DNA from 3 places in the Massilia putida genome. Region 2 is predicted to be linked to each of the others. Evidence: predicted binding sites of a transcription regulator. Region 2 holds the regulator's gene; each other region holds the start of a gene.

Region 1 (4,135 bases), 3.0 Mb from region 2:
TGGTCTTGCCGATGCCGGTCGGCGCTTGCGCGAGCAGGCTGCGCTTGCCCGCGTTCGCGCGGAAGATGGCTTCGGCCAGCTGGCGCTGGCCGGGGCGGAAGTCCGCGTGCGGGAAGCGCAGCGTCGTCAAGGCCGCGTCGCGCGCCGCGCGGTGCGCGAGTTCCTGTGCGGCCCAGGCGACGAAGCGACGGCACTGGTCGTCGAACAGCGTGGCGAGTTCGGTGCGCGTGCGGGTCTCGCGCAGCACGGTCTCCTGCTGGCTGCCGATGTCGAAGTAGACCAGCGCCAGATTGACCTCGTCCAGTCCGAGCTGCTCGCACAACAGGTGGCCGTAGACGCGCAGCTGGGCCCATGCCAGGTGCCGGTGATTGTCGGGGATGCTCGCGAACTGGCCGCGGTATGTTTTGACTTCTTCGATCAGGTTCCGGTCCGGGTCGTAGCCGTCGGCGCGACCGCGCACGTGCAGCGGGCCCCAGTCGCCCGCGAGCGTCACTTCGCTGCGATAGTTCTCGCCGCGCCGGGACGCCACGACGGCATGGCCGGCGATGCCTTCCTGCGCGGTGGGCGAGGGCGTGAAGCGCAGGTCGAGGTCGCCCTGCTTGGCCGTGAATTCGCACAGCGCGCGCACGGCGACGACGTAGCGCGCGCCGCTGTCGATCTCGCTCATGCCGCCGCCTGCTCCCATTGCAGGTAGCACACCGTGATCGGCATGCCGTGCGCGGCGCAATAGTCGATCCAGCGCAGCTGGTTGTCCTGCAGACGGTCGCCGGGGCCCTTCACTTCGATCATGTCGTAGCGCGATTCGCCCGGCCAGAACTGGATCAGGTCGGGGAAGCCCGTGCGGTTTTCCTTCACGTCCTGCAGGATGCGGCGGAACCACAGCTTCAGGTGCGCGGCCGGGATGCAATCGAGGGCCAGTTCGATGATGTCGCGGCCGAGCCAGTCCCACGCGACGAACGGCGATTGCACGCCCGTTTTCTCTTCATACGTCGCGAGGATGGCGGCGCGGTGGCGGCCGTCGTCCAGCAGGGCGAGGCAGGCGTCGAAGTCGCCCTTGCGGCGCTGGTAGAAGTCGGCCGCGAACAGGTCGGCCGGACCGCGGTGGAACGGGTGGAAGAACGCGCCCGGAATCGCCGCGAAGATGGCGCGCCAGCACAGGAGGCCGAACAGCGTGTTGGCCAGCGTGTTCTCGACGTAGAAGACCGGCGCGTCGTCGCGCCACAGATGCTCCAGCACGACGCCTTCGACGCGCCATTCGCCGCCGCCCGGCAGCGGCAGATTCACGTCGATTCGCGCGGCCGGCGGCGCGCGGCGCGCGGGACTTTTCGGGTGCCCCAGCTTGCGCGCCAGGCGCGGCCCGAGGCGCAGCAGGTGCTGGCGCTCCGCCTCGCTTTCCGGAGCCTGCAGCGCGGTCTCGAACAGCGCGTAGGCTTCGTCGAATTTCTCGTGCTTTTCCAGCACGCGGATCGCGCGTCCGCGCGCACCCGGATAGCGGCAGCCGGCATACACGGCATAGGCGTTGTCCCAGTCTCTTTCCTTTTCGAGCAGTTGCCCGAGCTGGAACAGGAGACGCTCGCGGCGGCTGTCGAGCCAGTCGTTGCCGAATGCGTGGCGGGGCAGGTCGGCCAGGACGTCCAGCGCCGGCTCGCCCGCGTAATAGCGCTCCTTGCAGGCGTGCAGTTGCAGATAGTGGTCGATGTCCCGGCGGGCCCGGAAGCCGCGCGACGCCGGCGAGAATTCGACGCGTTCGTAGCGGAACAGCCCGAGGTCGGACAGCACGAATTCCGTCCAATCCTGGGAGAGGTTGCCGAAGAAGATCAGGCGCAGGCGGTCGCACAGCGGTTGCACGCGCAGGCGCAGCGCGAGGTCGTCGCAGCCGGCATACCACTGCGAGAAGGGGCGGTCGTCGGCATGGGCGGCGTCGGCGCGCAGCGATTCGAGCTGATCCGCCTTGCGCGCGCTCTTCTGCGCGCCCGTCAGGCCGAAGGCGACGGCCAGTTCCGGCTTGGACAACAGGTCGAACAACTCGTCGAGCGTGAGGACGGGATCGGACTCGATCCAGCCGCTGGGCAGCAGCGCGTGCGCTGCCTCGCGCGGGCAGCCGATCTCGGCGTAGTTGAGCTTACTGGCGCGGAACAGGGTGCCCTTGCGCATCACCATCCGGACGAACAATGCGCGCGCCGGCTGCGGCAGCTGGGGAAAGGCGGCGATGAAAGCGTGCTCGTCATCGATGAGCAGGTCGGCGTAACGCTCGGCGATCCAATCCAGCACGCGCTGGAAGTTATCCAGGTAATAAAACTCGTTTTCCAGCACTTTGATCATCGTCATACCGCGCCAACTGTATTTTTGTACAGTATAACGGTGCCGGCGACGATGGCCCAGCGGTTTTGGCGTCGCGGCGGCGCACGGCGTGGTTTTCCCGCGCCGGTACGGCCTGCTCGTGCGTTCCTATTGTCGGGACGGCAAGCGCGGGTTACACGCCTTATCCACGCACGTCGGCGCGCCGCCGGCATCGGCTGCCTCGCTGCCGGTGCCGGTGTGCTGCAGGATGGCCGAGATCAGGGCGACGTCCGTATCGACCGTGGCGGACGACGGCGCTGTCCTGGACATTGCCCGTTTCTGGCGCGGTACCGGGTCTGCATGCGCCAGCGACGCCGCCTGGGACGGCGCCGACCGGGATGCCGGCTGCGGTCGCGCCGGTGTGCGATGTGCTGCGGCATGTGCCGACGCGGCCGGCGTCGCCGCGGCCGGGGCAGGCGGAGGCGCCATGACCGGTGCCGGCGCTGCCACATCGACGATCACTGCGCCACGCGTGGCGTCCGGGACCTGTACGGTCTGCGGCCCGGGAGTTTGCGCCGGCACCGGTAGCGACGTGGGCGCCGGCGCTTCCCTGGTCAGTGTCGTACCCGTGGTCGGCACGGCCGCCCGAACGCTGTCGCGCGCCGGCGTCGCGCCGCGCACGAGCCAGGCCAGTACGACGAGCAGGGAACAGGCCGCCACGCCGGCGGCGCCGTACCAGAGCACGGCCGGCCGGGCGAAGATCCGCCTGCCGGGCGCGTGGCCGTCCAGCATGGCCAGGATATGGATGTCGCCATTCGTCCGGCGCGACGACGACATCAGGTTGGGACGTCTGGAGACGGCTTGATTTTCATCTGTAGGGCGCACAGCGTTACTCCTAAAATTGGAAAACTAGTTCCAATTAGAAACAAACGGGAGAAGCCGATGCTGATCTTCGTCGCACTCTTGTACTTTTGTCTGGCCTGCAGCGTCATCTGGCTCGCCCTGTTTCCGGGTGGGAGGGCGTCGGTGCTGCAGGTGCTCGGCATGTTGCAGCGACGTTTGCAATGGCGGGTCGAGGGCTGGCAGCGCAGCGGCAATGCCACGCTTCAGGCGTCCTGGTCGGGTGCACGCGGCTTGTTGTACGACGGCCGCACGCTGCTGCGCCGGCGCTGGCCTTGGTTCGCCGTCGGCGTGCCGCTCGTGCTGATTCCGACGCTGCTCGCGTTGCTGTTGCGCCGGCCGGACATGCTGCCCGACTACGAACCCGTCGATACGGTCGTCGACGCCCAGGTCGCCGCGCTGCTCAAGGGCGAGCAACTGGTGCCGCCAGCCGCGTTGCCGCCGCTCGCGTTCGGTACGCGGGACGTGGAACTGGTGCGTCCGATGCTGGTCGACGCCAGCCGCAATTGGGGGCTCCTGCGGCCCGAGTACAGCCAGAGACTGTTGTTGGTTTTTAAGATCATGAAAGAGAAATACGGTTACGAGATGGCGCTGCTGGAAGGGTACCGCAGCCCGGCGCGCCAGGACATGTTGGCCGGCATGGGTTCGCAGGTGACGAACGCGCGGGCATTCCAGAGCTGGCACCAGTATGGACTGGCGGCCGACTGCGCGTTCTGGCGTGACGGCAAACTCGTGATCTCGGAGAAGGATCCGTGGGCAATGCGGGGTTATCAGCTCTACGGCGACGTCGCGGAATCGGTGGGCCTGACTTGGGGCGGACGCTGGACCATGATGGATTTCGGCCATACCGAGTTGCGGATGCGCGGGGTGATGCATCACTGATCCTGGTCGGGGTCCCGCAGCGTTGTCTCACCTCAAATTTTCAATTAGGAAATAGTGCCAGTATTGCCGATGG
Region 2 (4,135 bases):
GGCGGAGGCGGATGCGCTGTTCGCCAAGAAAGCCTATCCGGAAGCCCTGCAGAAATACACGAAGCTGGCGAATGCCGGCAACGTGATGGCCCAGCAGCACCTGGGCGAGATGTATTTCTATGGCGAGGCCGGCAGCGTCGACATGGACAAGGCCGCGCAATGGTTCCAGAAGGCGGCGGCCAAGGGGAACCCGGTTGCCACGGCGTCGCTCGAGCTGATGAAGCAGCGCGAGACGCGGCGTGCCGACCTCGATTACTGGATCGCGAAGTACGACGGTGCCGACCTGCGCACGAACGAATACCGCTGCCCGGCGCCGCGCTTCCCGGCCATGTCGAAGGTCAACGAGGAAATCGACTATTACAGCGGCAAGATGAAGGACTGGGAGGCGTGCCACAACCGCTGGGTGAAATACCTGAACGCGTCCTTGCCGCTCACGAAGCGCATCCCGGACGATATCGCCAAGCTGCTCACGAAGGACGAGACGGACAAGGCAACGGCGCACCTGAAGGAGGTGAGCGACCGCCTGGCGGAAGACACGAAGGTGGCCGGCCGCATGGTCGTCGCCGACTTCGATGCCTGGCGCGCGGGCACCGAGGCGTACGTCAAGGAGCACAACGAGATGGTCAAGAACGCGCCGCCGCGGGACGACGGCGGCAAGTGACGGTGCGTGCCGGCGCGAAGATCAGGGCCGCTTCCAGCGGCCGATGACGCTCGCCACCTTGGTGGTAATGATATCGACCGCCGGGTCATTCGCGCCGTGGGGCAGGATGACGTCGGCGTGGCGCTTGGTCGGCTCGATGAATTGCTTGTGCATCGGGCGTACCGTTTCCAGATATTGGCCGACGACGCTCTCCATCGAGCGGCCGCGTTCGGCAATATCCCTTTGCATGCGGCGGATGAAGCGGATGTCGGCGGCGGTGTCGACAAAGATCTTCAGCGACATCATGTCGCGCAAGTCGGCGTCATACAAGGCAAACAAGCCTTCGATCACGATCACCGGAGCCGGTTTGACGGGAATGGTTCTGCTGGAACGGTTGTCGATCGTGAAGTCGTACTCCGGCATCTCGATCGCCTCGCCGTTGCGCAAGGCCTGGACGTGCCGTACCAGCAGTGGCCAGTCGAAGGCCCGGGGATGGTCGTAATTCTGCTTGCGGCGGACTTCCGGGGGGAGGTCGGATTGGTCGCAGTAGTAGTCGTCCTGCATCACGACCGACACCATGTCGGCGCCGAACGACGCCAGCACTTGCTGGGACACCGTTGACTTGCCGCTGCCGCTGCCGCCGGCGACACCAATGACAAACGGCAGGAAAGAAATCTCATTCATCCGTAAATGATACCGGATACCGGAGCGGCGACGGAACCGACAGGCGGAGCGACGACGCCTTGCTGTATCATTCGGCTCCCGTCAACGAAGCCCATCTATGCTCATCATCACCATCAAACAGGGCAAGGAAAAAAGCCTGCTGTCCGGCGACCCCTGGATTTATCTCTCCGCCATCGACAAGGTCGAGGGACGGCCCCAGGAACGCAACAAGGCCGGCGTCACGGCGGTCGTGCAGTCGTCGTCGCGCCAGTTTCTGGCGCGCGCGGCCTATAACGCCAAGTCGCAGATCGCGGCCCGCGTCTGGACGCTGCGCGAGGATGAGCCGGTCGACCACGCCATGATGAAGCGCCGCGTGCAGGCTGCGGTCGCGCGGCGTGCCATGGCGGTGCGCGGCGCCGACCCGCAGGCCCTGGTGCCCGTGATCGATGGCGAAAAAGACGGCCTGCCGGGCCTGCTGGTGCACAGCTATGGCGGGACCGGCGGTTATCTGGTGTGCCAGTTCAATGCTGCCGGCGTGGACGCGTGGAAGGTGACCATCGTGCAGGCGCTGCTTGCGGCGACGGGCTGCCCCAACGTGTTCGAACGCAGCGACGAGTTGCTGCGCAAGGGCGAGGGGCTGCCGGTCATCTGGCGCGCGCTGGCCGGCGACGAGCCGCCCCAGCGCCTGATGGTGCGAGACGGCAAGCGCCTGCTGCCGACCGATATCCGCACGGGTTTCGTCTACCCGCGCTGAAACCGGTCACGGCACGTCAGTGCCAGGAGCGCAGCAGACCGACCGCCAGGCCTTCCAGCGCGAACTCGTCCGAGCTCGGGTCGACGGTGATCACGGAAAAGTCCGGATTTTCGGGCAGCAGCTCGATCGTGGAGCCGGTCTTGCGGTAGCGCTTGACCGTCACTTCGTCGCCGATGCGGGCGACGACGATCTGGCCGTTCTTGGCGTTGTCGACTTTCTTGACCGCCAGGAAATCGCCGTCGCAGATGCCCGCATCGCGCATCGACCAGCCCTTGACCTTGAGCAGGAAGTCTGGCTTGCTGGAGAACATCGCGGGGTCGACGGAGTAGGTCGCTTCGACGTGTTCCTGGGCCAGGATGGGCGAGCCGGCAGCGACACGGCCCACGAGCGGCAGCGACATCAGGTTCGGCGGCATGGCGGGCACGAAGGCCGGCACGGCGGGCGCGGCCTTGGATTCGGCGGTGGCCTGGCCGACGAGGCGGATACCGCGCGAGGTGCCCGGTGAGATTTCGATCGCGCCTTTGCGGGCCAGGGCCTGCAGGTGTTCCTCGGCGGCATTAGCCGAGCGGAAGCCAAGCTCCTGGGCGATTTCGGCGCGGGTCGGCGGGAAGCCGGTGTTGTCGATGGCTTCCTTGATCAGGTTAAGGATCTGTTCTTGCCGTGCGGTGAGCTTTAGCATGTTCGTCTTGGTTGGTACGGGATCAGACTGTATTTTTGTACAGTATTGCGCGGCGCGCAAGGGGAATTAGTAGTTTTTTTCGTGCAGCGCGCCGCTGCACGCGTTTGCCGCCTGTTGCGTTGCGGCACGCGGCGCGCGTCCGCAGCCTGTTGCGTTGCGGCATGCTGCGCGTGTCCGACAGCGTCGCGGTGCGTCAAAGATGGCGCGCTTGACGTTTTTGCTGCTATAATGTCGGGCTTTCCCTTCCCACACTCGTCTTGACGCCGAGGTGGGCATTTGTTTAAACGTCCTTAAGGAGTGTTTCATGCGTCATTATGAAATCGTGTTTATCGTCCACCCGGACCAGAGCGAACAGGTCCCGGCGATGATCGAACGCTACAAGACCACGGTCACCTCGCGCGGCGGCAACATCCACCGCGTCGAAGATTGGGGCCGTCGTCAAATGGCTTACCAGATCCAGAAGCTGCCGAAGGCACACTACATCTGCATGAACATCGAGTGCGACAACGAGACCCTGGTCGAGCTGGAAACCGCATTCAAATTCAATGATGCCGTGCTGCGTCACCTGACCGTGAAGATGAAGAAGGCTGAAACCGCACCGTCGCCGATGATGAAGTCGGTCCAGCGCGAAGACGCAGCCAAGAGCCACCGCGCCGAGCAGGCCGCCGCTCCGGCCGCAGCCGCCTAAATCTCGCGGGAGCACCGAGCTGTAAGTGAACGAGCTGTCGCTGGTCGCAAGCATTCTGGAACGCGACACCTTGCGCTACACCCCGGCCGGCATCCCCATCGTGGGCGGCATCCTGCAACATGGATCGACGCAGACGGAGGCGAGGATGGACAGGCAGGTCGAATTCGAGATTCCCGCGGTTGCCGCGGGCGAGATTTCGGGACGATTTGCCAATGCCGAGTTGGGCGCGATGTACCGCTTCACGGGATTCCTGGCCAGGAAAAGCCGTCACAGCAAAGGCTTGGTGTTTCACATCATTGATTTCAGTGCCGCGTAACGAAATGCGGGCACGTTTTTAGATAGATACAGGAGCCTCAAAATGGCATTCGGTAAAAAGTTCGACAAAAACAAAGCTAAGCTCAAAGAGAAGCGTAAACAGCAGAACCCGCTGTTCAAGCGTAAGAAATTCTGCCGCTTCACCGCTGCAGGCGTGGAACAGGTTGACTACAAAGATGTCGACACCCTGAAGGATTTCGTCCAGGAAAACGGCAAGATCATGCCGGCACGCCTGACCGGCACCAAGGCGCACTACCAGCGTCAAGTGGATACCGCGATCAAGCGCGCCCGTTACCTGGCTCTGCTGCCGTACACCGACCTGCACAACGCTTAATTCGTCGGTCGCGACCGCAAGCATAGTCAGATTACTGGAGAATAAAATGCAAGTTATCCTGC
Region 3 (4,135 bases), 1.4 Mb from region 2:
CAGCCGGGTTCGCCGGCCAGGCGACGGCACAGACCACTCACTACGTCGTCCAGACGGACCGTATCATCGTCAAGTACAAGGGCGACAGCGACACGTCCACGACGGGCCGCGCGGCACGCGGCATCGACCGCGCGCGCCAGGCGCTGATCGACCGCGCCGGCCAGACGTACGGCGCCACGATGCGCGCGCTGCGCGCGACCGCGAACGGCGCGAACGTCCTGCAACTCAACCGCACGATGTCGCTCGACGAGGCGCGCCAGCTGGCCGCCGAACTGAAGTCGCGCGACGCCAACGTCGAGTACGCCGAGCCGGACCGGATCATGGTCCCGCTGGCCACCCCGACCGACCCCAGCTACACCCAGCAATGGGACCTGTACGAGGCCACCGGCGGCATCAACGCACCGGCCGCCTGGGACAAGTCGACCGGCGCCGGCATCAACGTGGCCGTGATCGACACGGGCTATCGTCCGCACGCGGACCTGTCCGGCCAGATCGTGCAGGGCTACGACTTCATTTCCACGACCGCCATCGCCAACGACGGCGGCGGCCGCGACACGGACGCCAGCGATCCGGGCGACTGGACCCCGGCCGGCAGCTGCGGCACGGGCATCCCGGCCGCGGACCAGAATTCGAGCTGGCACGGCACCCACGTGTCGGGCACGATCGCCGCGAAGGCCAACAACGGCCTCGGCATCGCGGGCATCGCCTACAACGCCAAGATCGTCCCGGCGCGCGTGCTGGGCCGCTGCGGCGGCTACACGTCCGACATCGCCGACGCCATCGTCTGGGCCTCGGGCGGCACCGTGACCGGCGTGCCGGCCAATGCCAACAAGGCGCGCGTGCTGAACCTGTCGCTGGGCGGCACCGGCGCCTGCGACACGACGACGCAGAACGCGATCAACAGCGCCCGTTCGCGCGGCGCCGTGGTGGTCGTCGCGGCGGGTAACGCGAACACCAACGCGTCGAACACGAACCCGGCCAACTGCGCCGGCGTGATCGCGGTGGCCGCGACGAACCGTTCGGGCGGCAAGGCATCGTATTCGAACTACGGCACCAACGTGACGATCGCGGCACCGGGCGGCGACAGCGGCGCCGGCATCCTGTCGACCCTGAACTCGGGCACGACGACGCCGGCATCGGACAACTACGCCTGGTACATGGGCACGTCGATGGCGACCCCGCACGTGGCCGGCGTCGTCGCGCTGATGCTGTCCGCCAACCCGAACCTGACGCCGGATGACGTCGCCGCCAAGCTGAAGTCGACGGCGCGCGCCTTCCCGGCACCGTGCTCGGGCTGCGGCGCCGGCATCGTCAACGCGGCGGCCGCCGTGAACGCGGCGCTGGCCTCGACGACCACGACGACGACCACGCCGACCTGGACCACCTGCGCCACCGAAGGCGGCACCTGCACGTTCAGCGGTACCCGCGACGTGCGCTACGGCACCGCCACGAGCTATGTGACGAAGACCTTCACCGGTTCCGTCGCGTGCACGAACGCCGTGTTCGGCGATCCGGCGTACGGCTACGTCAAGTCGTGCAGCTACTCCAGCGTCACCAAGTAACGCCTGCCTCATCCGCCGCCGCGTCCTGCGGCGGCGTTCCCTCTTGCACTAATCTCACAACCCAGCGATACTGTATGCAATTACAGTAGTCGCTCGGCGCGGGCGACCGTCACCGTGAACGCCCTCGTCCGCAAGATCATCCACTGCGATTGCGATTGTTTCTACGCATCCGTCGAGATGCGCGACGACCCGTCCCTGCGCGGCCGGCCCCTGGCCGTCGGTGGGCGGGCGGAGCAGCGTGGCGTCGTCGCCACCTGTAACTACGAGGCGCGCCGCTACGGCATCCATTCGGCGATGGCCACGGCCCAGGCCGTCAAGTTGTGTCCGGACCTGATCCTGATTCCACCGAATATGGAAAAGTACCGGGTCGCGTCGCGCCAGATCATGGACATCTACCGCGACTACACGGACCTCGTGGAGCCGCTGTCGCTGGACGAGGCCTATCTCGACGTGACGAACTCGCCGCACTGCAAGGGCAGCGCCACCTTGATCGCCCAGGAAATCCGCCGGCGCATTTTCGACACCGTCGGCATCACGGCGTCGGCCGGCGTGGCGCCGAACAAGTTCGTCGCCAAGATCGCCAGCGACTGGAACAAGCCGGACGGGCTGTTCCTCGTGCGGCCGGACGAGGTCGACGCGTTTGTTGCCGCCTTGCCCGTCAAAAAATTGTTCGGCGTGGGGAAGGTGACGGCGGCGAAGCTGCATCGCCTCGGCGCGCAGACGTGTGGCGACCTGCGTGACTGGAACATGGACAAGCTGCAGCAGCATTTCGGCTCGTTCGGCGCGCGCCTGTACGATTTGTGCCGCGGCATCGACTACCGTGACGTGAATCCGGTGCGCGAGAGAAAGTCGATCAGCACGGAGGAGACGTACACGCCGGACGTCCCCGATCTGGAAGGCTGCCTCGCGCTGCTGCCGGACCTGTATGAGCATTTGCTCGGCCGGATCAAGCGCAACAATGCCGAAAAATTCATCAACAAATTATTCGTAAAAATCAAGTTCACCGACTTCCAGCGCACGACCGTCGAGTGCGTCGGCTACGCGCCGAACATGGAGACGTACCGCCACCTGATGGAAACAGGCTGGCTGCGTGCGAGCCGTCCCGTGCGGCTGCTGGGCGTCGGCGTGCGCCTGAGCGACACCGAAACCGTCGAGCAACTGAGCCTGTTTGACGAACGAGCAACACATTAAAAAACCGATTCCCAACGACATCTTGTGCCGCTGATCAGCGTGTAGAATGTCGTTCCTTTGCAATACTGAGATAACCGAAAGCAACGTTATGTGGTTCAAGAATCTTCAGATCTACCGCCTGCCCGCACCGTGGAATTTCTCCCCTGAACAGATGGAAGAGGCCTTGCAGTCGCAGGCGTTCACGCCCGCCAGCAGCAACGAGTTGCTGCGCCAGGGCTGGGATTCGCCACGTGGCAATGGCAAGCTGGTTCATGTCGTCAACAAGCAGATGCTGATGATGCTGGGCACGGAAAAGAAACTGCTGCCGAGCTCGGTCATCAACCAGGTCGCCAAGGCCAAGGCCGCCGAACTGGAAGAGCAGCAGGGCTTCCCGCCGGGCAAGAAGGCGATGAAGGAACTCAAGGAACGCGTGGCCGACGAACTGCTGCCGCGCGCGTTTTCGATCCGCAGCAATGTGTGGACGTGGATCGATCCGGTCAACGGCTGGCTCGTCGTCGACGCCGCCAGCCCGAGCAAGGCCGACGACGTCATCAAGCTGCTGCTGAAGGCCGTCGACAAGCTGCCGCTGGAATCGCTGCGCGTGCAAAAATCGCCGGTCGCCGTGATGACGGGCTGGCTCGAATCGGACGAGGCGCCGTACAACTTCACGATCGACCAGGACACGGAACTGCGCGCCACGGGCGAGAGCAAGGCCGCCGTGCGTTACGTAAAACACTCGCTGGACCCGGAAGACATCCGCCGCCACATCGCCAACGGCAAGCAGTGCACGCGCCTGGCCATGACGTGGAACAGCCGCATCTCGCTGGTGCTGACCGAACAGCTGGCCGTCAAGGGCATCAAGCCGCTGGACGTGATCAAGGAAAACGAGACCATCACCTACAGCGACGATGAGCGTTTCGACAACGACATCATGCTGATGACGGGCGAGCTGGCGAAGATGATGACGGATCTGGTGGAAGCGCTGGGCGGCGAAGCCAAGGCGTAAGGTGGACGGCACTCCGCCCACGCGTGACGCCGGCGGAATGCACACGTCACGCATGGGCACCCGATCGATGCCCCGGCATCAATCACCCACCTACCCGGGCCATTTGCCTTATTTCACCGACGCCACTTCTTCGGTCGTAGCCGGTTCTTTCTTGCCACCGCCGCCTTCCGGCTGGCCGCTCGTATAGACGGATCCCTGGCGGTTTTCGCCCGGCGCCGGCTTGCCCGGCAGCGGCTGCAGGGCCTTGGCCTTCTCCAGGTCGATGCCGGCGACCTCGGCCACGCGGCGGCCGTAATCCTCGTCGCAGTGCCACAGATGCCACACCATGCGCAGCTGGATCACTTCCGGACATTTCTTGAGGTCGCCGCCGACGTTGTTGACGAGGTCGTCGCGCTCC

Evidence for each region. Region 2 encodes LexA, which represses DNA repair genes until DNA is damaged. Its sites were predicted from a motif close to ACTGTATNNNNATACAGT; they were not measured.
Region 1: a site for LexA is predicted at 2,338-2,355, ahead of BVG12_RS30180 (VRR-NUC domain-containing protein). Genes of this name have one in related genera too.
Region 3: a site for LexA is predicted at 1,632-1,649, ahead of dinB (DNA polymerase IV). Genes of this name have one in related genera too.

Annotation. Positions count from the first base shown of each region.
Region 1 covers NZ_CP019038.1:6,273,092-6,277,226, forward strand. Annotated here, with positions in the region: gene BVG12_RS30175 (ATP-dependent DNA helicase) at 1-667, opposite strand, end outside; gene BVG12_RS30180 (VRR-NUC domain-containing protein) at 664-2,322, opposite strand; gene BVG12_RS30185 (hypothetical protein) at 2,449-3,165, opposite strand; gene BVG12_RS30190 (M15 family metallopeptidase) at 3,223-4,062, shown strand.
Region 2 covers NZ_CP019038.1:2,323,726-2,327,860, reverse strand. Annotated here, with positions in the region: gene BVG12_RS12625 (tetratricopeptide repeat protein) at 1-661, shown strand, start outside; gene udk (uridine kinase) at 683-1,324, opposite strand; gene BVG12_RS12615 (class I SAM-dependent rRNA methyltransferase) at 1,422-2,057, shown strand; gene lexA (transcriptional repressor LexA) at 2,074-2,736, opposite strand; gene rpsF (30S ribosomal protein S6) at 3,041-3,424, shown strand; gene priB (primosomal replication protein N) at 3,450-3,740, shown strand; gene rpsR (30S ribosomal protein S18) at 3,783-4,073, shown strand; gene rplI (50S ribosomal protein L9) at 4,120-4,135, shown strand, end outside.
Region 3 covers NZ_CP019038.1:3,754,065-3,758,199, reverse strand. Annotated here, with positions in the region: gene BVG12_RS18840 (S8 family peptidase) at 1-1,562, shown strand, start outside; gene dinB (DNA polymerase IV) at 1,677-2,753, shown strand; gene BVG12_RS18830 (recombination-associated protein RdgC) at 2,842-3,738, shown strand; gene BVG12_RS18825 (catalase) at 3,847-4,135, opposite strand, start outside.